Regions from separate parts of the Streptomyces sp. Wb2n-11 genome, predicted to be linked through region 2. Evidence: riboswitches for the same ligand, from Rfam matches in the RefSeq annotation. Region 2 holds a riboswitch; each other region holds the start of a gene.
What was found. A riboswitch is a leader RNA that binds a small molecule or an ion and turns the genes downstream of it on or off. The one in region 2 is predicted to bind cobalamin.
Positions count from the first base shown of each region.

Region 1 (2,865 bases), 1.3 Mb from region 2:
TCGCGAGGGGCTGGAGGCCCCCGCTTGCGGCCGGTCACCGCCGGCCTCCGCCGTTCCGGCACAACCGGAATGGCCGCGATGTGTTCCGGGTCACCACACCGCCCGCCCCAGTTCACCTTCCGTTCACCCAGGTTGCCTACGGTCCACGTGCCACTGACCTCAAACGATTGCCTGGGTAAATGGAACACATCACGCTTCTCCTCGGGATCGTGATCGTCACCGCTCTCGTGTTCGACTTCACGAACGGTTTCCACGACACTGCCAACGCGATGGCGACCACCATCTCGACTGGCGCTCTCAAGCCCAAGACGGCGGTGGCCATGTCCGCCGTGCTGAACCTCGTCGGCGCGTTCCTGTCCGTGGAGGTCGCCAAGACGATCTCCGGGGGGCTCGTCAACGAGAGCGGCATCACCACCGAAGTGATCTTCGCGGCGCTGGTCGGCGCGATCCTCTGGAACCTGCTGACCTGGCTGATCGGCCTGCCGTCCAGTTCCTCCCACGCACTCTTCGGCGGCCTCATCGGCGCCACCCTGATGTCGGTCGGCGCCTCCGGCGTCAACGGCGACGTCGTCGTCACCAAGGTCCTGCTGCCCGCGATCGCCGCGCCGGTCGTCGCCGGCATCGCCGCGCTGCTGGCCACCAAGCTGACGTACAAGCTCGGCAGCAAGGCCGACGAGAAGGCCACGGCCAAGGGCTACCGCGCCGGCCAGATCGCTTCCGCCGGTCTCGTCTCGCTCGCCCACGGCACCAACGACGCGCAGAAGACCATGGGTGTCATCACCCTCGCCCTGGTCACCGGCAACGTCCTCGCACCCGGCTCGAACCCCCCGATGTGGGTCATCGTCTCCGCCGGTGTCGCCATCGCGCTCGGTACGTACCTGGGCGGCTGGCGCATCATCCGCACCATGGGCAAGGGCCTCACCGACCTCCGTCCGCCGCAGGGCTTCTCCGCCCAGACCAGCGCCGCGACCGTCATCCTGGCCTCCTCGCACCTCGGCTTCTCCCTCTCCACCACCCAGGTCTGCTCCGGTGCCGTGATGGGCGCGGGCCTCGGCCGCAAGGGCGGCGTGGTCCGCTGGTCCACCGCCACCCGGATGTTCGTCGCCTGGGGTCTGACGCTGCCGGCCGCGGGACTGGTCGCCGCGGGCGCCGAATTCCTCACCGGGCAGGGCACCTGGGGCATCGCCGTGGTGGCCTTCCTGCTCGTCGGCGGCTCCGCCGTCATCTGGGCCCTGTCGCGCCGCAAGCCGGTCGACCACACCAACGTCACCGACGACGAGTCCGGCGAGTCCGCCGGTGTGGTCACCACGGCCATGGCCGCCGTCAGCGTGCCGCCCACGGCCGGCGCCGTCGCCTCCCTGGCCGCCGAGGAACTCAAGACGACCATCCCGGCCCCGGCCGGCAGCTCCGCGGAGCCGGCCAGCCCGGCCCCGGTGTAAGGACAGAGGACAGATCGCATGAACATCGACTGGGCAGCTCTCGGCTCCGTATTCGGCGTGAGCCTCGTGGTCACCGTGTCCCTGGTGGGCCTGTTCACCCTCGGCATCGTGGGCCTCTCCAAGCAGGAGAGCGCCTCCGCGCAGGGCGGCGGCTCCGCCGTCATGGTTCGCACCGGCGCCTACGCCTGCTTCGCGCTGTGCGCGGCGGCCGTGGCGTACGGGATCTACCTGATCGTCGTCTGACACGACGACCGCAGTCTCCCGGAACCGCCCCGCCACCGGCCTTTACCGGCCATCGGCGGGGCGGTTCCTGTGTGCCTCGGCACACTCCCCCGTCGCAGGTCAACAGCAAGTTGACGACGTTCGCGGAGCGTGGTGGACTGCCCGAGCCGAATACGGCGGCACGAGAGGAAGTCCGGTGCGAATCCGGCGCGGTCCCGCCACTGTGACCGGGGAAGACGAAGAAGTCCCCGGGAGCCAGGAACTCTCACCGCCGGTCACGTCGAACCAGGGCGCGGACCCTGAGTGAGGACATACCGCCATGCCCGGCTGCCGTTCAGTCGTTCCTGTCAGTCCTGACATTCCCGTGCGTACGACGCGTGCGCTTCGAGGCGCATCGGCCTGCTGAGCCATGCGTGCCGATCGCATCTTCGCGTACGGCGCCACCGCCGGCCTGATCGGCGACCTCGTCCTCGGTGATCCCCGCCGCGGGCACCCGGTCGCCGCGTTCGGACGGGCCGCGGGTGCCGTCGAGTCCCTGCTGTGGCGTGACCACCGCGGGTGGGGCGCGGTGCACACCCTGGTGTGCGCCGGAGGCGCGGCGGGCGCCGCCGTGCTGGCCTCCCGTGCCGTACGCCGCTCCCCCGCCGCCGCCGTCGCGCTGACCGCCGCCGCCACCTGGGCCGTCGTCGGAGGTACGTCGCTGGGCCGCGAGGCGCGCGCCGTGGGCAGCGCCCTGGAGGCCGGGGACGTCGAGGTCGCCCGCGAACGCCTCCCCCACCTGTGCGGGCGCGACCCGCAGGCGCTGGACGCACAGCAGATCGCCCGCGCCGTCGTCGAGTCCGTCGCCGAGAACACCTCGGACGCGGTCGTGGGCGCGCTGGTGTGGGGCGCCCTGGGCGGGGTGCCGGGGCTCGTGGCCTTCCGCGCCGTCAACACGCTCGACGCCATGGTGGGGCACAGATCGGCCAGATACCTGCGCTACGGCTGGGCCTCGGCCCGCCTCGACGACGTGGCCGGCTGGCCCGGCGCCCGGCTGACGGCCGCCCTCGCGGTCGTGGCGGGCGGCGATCCGCGCGGTGCGGTGCGGGCCTGGCGTACGGACGCGGCCAAGCACCCGAGCCCCAACGCGGGCCCCGTGGAGGCCGCCTTCGCCGGCGCGCTCGGCGTGCGGCTCGGCGGAACGCTCTCGTACGCGGGCCGGGTC
Region 1 is NZ_CVPB01000001.1:5,474,452-5,477,316, reverse strand. It holds gene BN1555_RS24895 (inorganic phosphate transporter) at 180-1,439, shown strand; gene BN1555_RS24890 (hypothetical protein) at 1,458-1,682, shown strand; cobalamin riboswitch at 1,798-1,947, shown strand; gene BN1555_RS24885 (cobalamin biosynthesis protein) at 2,071-2,865, shown strand, end outside.
Region 1: it holds a riboswitch for cobalamin, as region 2 does, so the genes downstream of both, BN1555_RS24885 (cobalamin biosynthesis protein) here and BN1555_RS30875 (FecCD family ABC transporter permease) in region 2, are expected to answer to the same signal.

Region 2 (2,865 bases):
CGGGCGAGTTCGTCACCGACGGCCCGGGCGCCGTCGTGCCAGCCGATGCCGTACGACTCCCCCTTCTCGTCCGGGGCGCCCTTCTCCTTCTCTGCCTCGCTGTGCGCGTCTGCGATCGCGCCGGCCTCGACGAGCGCGATCAGCTCTTCGGCTTCGCTCCGGAGCATTCCCGTGCGGCCCAGGAGTTCGAAGAGGGTCTTCTTCGCGTTCATGACGCTGGTGGAGTCCAGCGGGTGCCGGTCCGTTTCGGCGGTGTTGATCGTGTCCTCCTCGTCGACCTTGGTCCGGTGCTTCCGCGGGTGTTTCAGCAGGACGTGGCTCTTCTGTCGCACTCTCCGTGTCTCGGCTGTGAGGTTTCCGGCCGGCGGCGGCCGCCGCCCGCCTCCTCAAGTCTCCACGACACGGCCGGTCGTCGCCGCGCCCAGGGCTGTTTCGGATCGTTCTGAGCCCGTACGAGCCGGGCGGAAGAGAGCGCAGACGGGCGTCCCGGGGACGGTACGGGTCCACAGACGCCGGATCACCCGGTCCCATGCGCCCCGACCGGCCGGCGGGCCCGGCTCCTGCCGTACGGCGGGGCCGGCGCACACCTCCGTGCCCCGCTCGGCCGGGCGGGGAGCATCCCCACCCCGGAGGCGCTCCGGAGGCCCGCAGCTCCCGCGCCGGCCGGCCGCGGCCCTGTGTGCGAGCCGCTCTGTCCGGGGCCGGAGAACCGTGGCGTCAGCTTGAGGCTGCCGGCCCGGTGGGCGGGCAGGCGCGCGCGGCGTGCCGGTTTTCGTCGGGGCCGGCCGCGGGCGGAAGCCGCAGACGCCGGCGCGGACCTGGCCACGCTGCGCGTGCACGACGGGGTTTGCACCGGATTCTCCCCTGGCGGGGCTCCCTTCCGTAGGCGCTAAGCTGCAAGCGCCCCGCGGGGGAAGTCCGGTCGAAGTCCGGCGCTGACCCGCAACGGTAGGCGGAGCCCGACACGTGGCCCCGTAAGCCCGATTACCCGCGGTGGTGATGGCTCCTGTCAATTCGCCGTGGACTGCGAGAGGGCGCTGCGCAGGGCGCCCGGCGTCCCGGGCCGCTCCTTTGCTCACGCAGGTGCACGGCCCGAGGCGAAAGCGAACCGCCCGTGGCCACACCCCTCGAACTCAAACCCGCCCTGCCGCCGCACCTGCCCCGCGCCGGCGCCGGCCCCGCGCCGCCCCAGCGCGTGTCACTTCCGCTCCTCCTCACCGCCCTGTGCGCCGCGCTTGTGCTCTCCATCCTCTGCGGGGCGGGCATCGGGGCGTCGGGGCTCTCCTGGGGGGAAGTGCTGCGCTATCTGTGGGCCGGACTGACAGGCGGCCTCATATCCCCCGACCAGGTCCCGGCGTACACCATCGTGTGGGAACTGCGCTTTCCGCGGGCCGTACTGGCCGCAGTCGTCGGGGCCGGCCTGTCGGCCATCGGCGTCGCCGTGCAGGCCATGGTCCGCAACGCTCTCGCCGACCCGTTCGTGCTCGGCATCTCCTCGGGCGCGGCCGTCGGCGCCAACGCCGTGCTCCTGTTCGGAGCCTTCGGCGCGCTCGGTCTCTGGGCCCTGTCCACGGCGGCCTTCCTCTCCGCGCTCCTCGCCATGACGCTGGTGTACGCCATCGCCCGCACCGCTGACGGCCTGACCCCACTGCGGCTCGTCCTGACGGGCACCGCGATGTACTACGGCTTCTCGGCCGTCACGACGTTCATGGTGTTCGCGGCCGAGCGTGGCGAGGCGGCCCGCTCCGCGATGATGTGGCTGCTCGGCAGCCTCGGCGGAGCCAACTGGGCCTCCGTACCGATCGCCGCCGGAGCCGTACTCGCCGGCCTCGCCCACCTCACCGTGTCGGCGCGCCGCCTGAACGCCCTGGCGATGGGCGACGAGACCGCGGCCGCCCTGGGGGTGGACGCGGGGAAGCTGCGCAAGGAACTCTTCCTGGTCTGCGCGGCCGTCACCGGGGCGGTGGTGGCGGTGAGCGGTGCGATCGGTTTCGTCGGACTGATGGTCCCGCACGCCGCACGGATGCTGGTCGGCGCGGACCACCGCCGGCTGCTGGCCGTCGCGCCCCTCGCGGGCGCCGTCCTGCTGATCTGGGTGGACATCCTGTCGCGCGTGGTGCTCGCGCCCGTCGAGCTGCCGGTGGGCGTACTGACCGCGGTCATCGGTGTGCCGTGCTTCGTCCTGCTGATGCGCCGCCGCTCCTACACCTTCGGAGGCGCGTGATGCGGATCGACATCGATGAACTGACGGTCGAGATCTCCGGTGCGCGGCTGGTGCGGGAGGCCACGCTGCGAGCGGCCGCCGGGCAGGTCGTCGGGCTTGTCGGGCCCAACGGCAGCGGGAAATCCACCCTGCTGCGCTGCGTCTACCGGGCCCTGCGTCCCTCGGCCGGTACAGTCCGGCTCGACGGCGCTGACCTCCACGCCCTGAGCGCGCGCGAAGGCGCCCGTCGGCTGGCCGCACTGCCCCAGGAGGTGGTCACCGAGTTCGACTTCACGGTCGCCGAAGTCGTGGCGATGGGGCGGCTGCCGCACCAGCGGTCGGTGGCCCGGACCACCGACGAGGACCGGCGGACGTGCGAGGCCGCCCTGGCGCAGGTCGGCGCCGGTCATCTCGTCGGCCGTGGCTTCCTCACCCTCTCCGGCGGTGAGAAGCAGCGGGTCCTGATCGCCCGCGCGCTCGCTCAGCAGCCTCGGGTACTGGTGCTCGACGAGCCCACCAATCACCTGGACATCGCCCAGCAGCTGGACGTGCTGGCCCTGGTGCGCGGCAGCGGGCTGACCGTGCTCACCGCACTGCACGACCTCAACCTCGCCGCACTCCACTGCGATCTGCTCCATGTCATCGACAGCGGCCGGATCGTC
Region 2 is NZ_CVPB01000001.1:6,749,005-6,751,869, forward strand. It holds gene BN1555_RS30870 (hypothetical protein) at 1-332, opposite strand, end outside; cobalamin riboswitch at 864-1,011, shown strand; gene BN1555_RS30875 (FecCD family ABC transporter permease) at 1,157-2,224, shown strand; gene BN1555_RS30880 (ABC transporter ATP-binding protein) at 2,224-2,865, shown strand, end outside.

Region 3 (2,865 bases), 4.4 Mb from region 2:
GACGCGGCGCATGAACTCGTCGGGGATCCAGTGCGCGAGGTTCAGGTTGTGCGTACGCCGCGCCTCCTCGCCCGTGTTGTCGCGCAGCTCCAGGAACTCCTCGATGTCCGCGTGCCACGTCTCCAGGTAGACGCAGGCCGCGCCCTTGCGCCGGCCGCCCTGGTTCACGGCGGCGACGGACGAGTCGAGGGTGCGCAGGAAGGGGACGATGCCGTTGGAGTGGCCGTTGGTGCCGCGGATCAGGGAGCCGCGGGCGCGGATGCGGGAGTACGAGAGGCCGATGCCGCCCGCGTGCTTGGAGAGGCGCGCGACCTCGTGGTAGCGGCCGTAGATCGAGTCGAGCTCGTCGAGCGGCGAGTCCAGCAGGTAGCAGGAGGACATCTGCGGGTGGCGCGTACCGGAGTTGAAGAGCGTCGGCGAGGACGGCAGGTAGTCCAGGCGGCTCATCAGGCGGTACAGCGCGGCGACCTCGTCGGCGGCCGCGGGGGAGCCGTCCTTGGCCAGACCGGACGCCACGCGCAGCATGAAGTGCTGCGGGGTCTCGATCACCTGTCGGGTGATCGGGTGGCGCAGGAGGTAGCGGCTGTAGACCGTGCGCAGGCCGAAGTAGCCGAAGCGGTCGTCGGCGGCCGGGTCGACCAGCGCGTCGAGGCGGGCCGCGTGGGCGGACACGAACTCGGCCGTACGGTCGGCGATCAGGCCCTCGCGGTGGCCGACGGAGACCGACTCGGAGAAGGTGCGGACGCCCTGCGTAGCCGCCTCGTCCCGGATCGTGCGGGTCAGCAGCCGGGCCGCGAGGCGGGAGTACGCCGGGTCCTCGGAGATCAGCCCGGCGGCGGCGTCGGTGGCGAGTCCCCGCAACTCGGCCGCGTCCGACGCCGCGTTGCGGCCGCGCAGGGCGGCCGCGGCGACTCTGCCCGGGTCGGTGTCGGGGAGGTCGGCGGTCAGGTCGGTGAGGGTCCGCAGGAGCGCGGTCCCGGGGCCGTCGGGCGACTGCGCCGACTCCGTTGAACCCGTCGGCTCCGTGGCAGTTGCCGGATCGGCTGGCGCGATGGTCACGGGGTGCTCTCCCTCGCTCGGCTCGGGGCCGGCGGGGAACGGGGGGCGTACGGGCACACGTCACCCCTGAGGGCGGCACACCGCGTAGCGTCCACCGGCCCAACCGCGAGGCCCGGACGTGTCGGTATCCGGTTCGGTCGAGCCGGATACGCCGTCGGCAGGTCCTCGGACTCCTGGGTGCGCAAAAGCGCACCGATCACACCGTTGCGGGACAGTTCCGGATTCGCACCGGATTCCCCTGCGGCGACAGCGAGCACGAGCATACATGTGGGGGCCGTTGGATGATGCGGCCCCCACATGTTGTGTCACCCGGGAAGTGTGAGGGCGGCTGTCACAGCGCTCCGCTATCGTCGTGAGCACAAGGAGGTACGCCCCATGGCAGCGACCGCCGACCGGCCCCACCTGTTCCCCGAAGAGTTCGACGAGGCCACGCGCATACTGGCCCGCACGACCGAGGGCGTGCGGCTGGAACTCATCGACGGGAGGCTGAGGAGCAGGGTTGTGCCGGACGGGGACCACGGACGGATCATCGAGTGGCTGACGCGCATCTGTATGCAGTCGCGGCCCGAGCTGTGGCTCTATCCCGACCAGGGACTGAAGGTGCAGGCATACCGGAAGGGCCGCGCCCGGCCCGACGGTTCTCTCGCGCCCAGCGGCGCCTTCGTCGGGCAGGGGGAGTGGGCCGATCCCGATTCCGTGCTGATGGCCGTCGAGGTCACCTCGTACGACACCGACACCGACACCGACCAGCGCGACCGGGTGGAGAAGCCCCGCGCCTACGCCGAGACCGGCATCCCGGTCTACCTGCTCATCGACCGGGACGCCTGCGAGGTGACGGTCTACAGCGAGCCCGACGGAGTCCGGTACGAGAACGCGCACATCGTCCCGTTCGGCAAGCCCGTGGCGCTGCCCGGCCCGGTGGGGATCACCCTGGAGACCGAAGCGCTGAAGGAGTGGGTGCGCTGACGACGACGGGCCGCCGCGCCCCCCGAAGGGGACGCGGCGGCCCGTGGAAATCGCTCAGCAGCAGCGGAAGCCCTCGCGGGGGTCCGCCTCCCGGGCGTCCGTGCGGCTGCGTTCGAACGCGCGCCGGGACATGACCGGCGCCTCGGGGTCGCAGGACCTCGCGTGCGCCACGTACCGGTCGTACGTCGCCTCGCCGGTCAGTTCGCGGACGTACCAGCGGATCCGGCCCGCCGCGCGGCGCACGCCCGTCAGGGTCATTCGGGGGTCCCCGCGCCGGCCGCCGCGGCCTCCTTGCGGGTGCCGCCCTCCGGACCGACGCCGGCCGCGGCCAGTTCGGCCTTCTCCTCCTTGGTCGCGATGATCGAGGCGGGGGCGACGAGCCTGGACTCGACGTACGGCGCCTCATGGAGCTTGACGCTCTCGGGGGCGCGGACGGCCTTGAGGCAGACCCGGCCGGCGTCCGCGAGCACCACGACGATGAGGACCGCGAAGAGCGCGCACAGCACGCCGTCGACCGTCGAGTTGGTGACGACGGTGTGCATCTGGTCCATGTTCTTGGCGGGCGGCAGCACCTGGCCCGAGTCGATGCCCGCCTGGTACTTGTCGCGCTGGGCGAAGAAGCCGACCTTCACGTCGTCCGAGAAGATCTTCTGCCAGCTGGCGGTGAGCGTGACCGCCACGTCCCAGGCGAGCGGCACTCCGGTGACCCACGCCCACTTCAGGCGGCCGGACTTGACGAGCAGCACGGTGCAGACGGCGAGGGCGACGGCGGCCAGCAGCTGGTTCGCGATGCCGAACAGCGGGAAGAGCTGGTTGATGCCGCCCAGCGGGTCGTGCACG
Region 3 is NZ_CVPB01000001.1:2,376,623-2,379,487, reverse strand. It holds gene BN1555_RS10490 (ribonucleoside-diphosphate reductase subunit alpha) at 1-1,059, opposite strand, end outside; cobalamin riboswitch at 1,198-1,339, opposite strand; gene BN1555_RS10485 (Uma2 family endonuclease) at 1,435-2,025, shown strand; gene BN1555_RS10480 (YbdD/YjiX family protein) at 2,080-2,283, opposite strand; gene BN1555_RS10475 (carbon starvation CstA family protein) at 2,280-2,865, opposite strand, start outside.
Region 3: it holds a riboswitch for cobalamin, as region 2 does, so the genes downstream of both, BN1555_RS10490 (ribonucleoside-diphosphate reductase subunit alpha) here and BN1555_RS30875 (FecCD family ABC transporter permease) in region 2, are expected to answer to the same signal.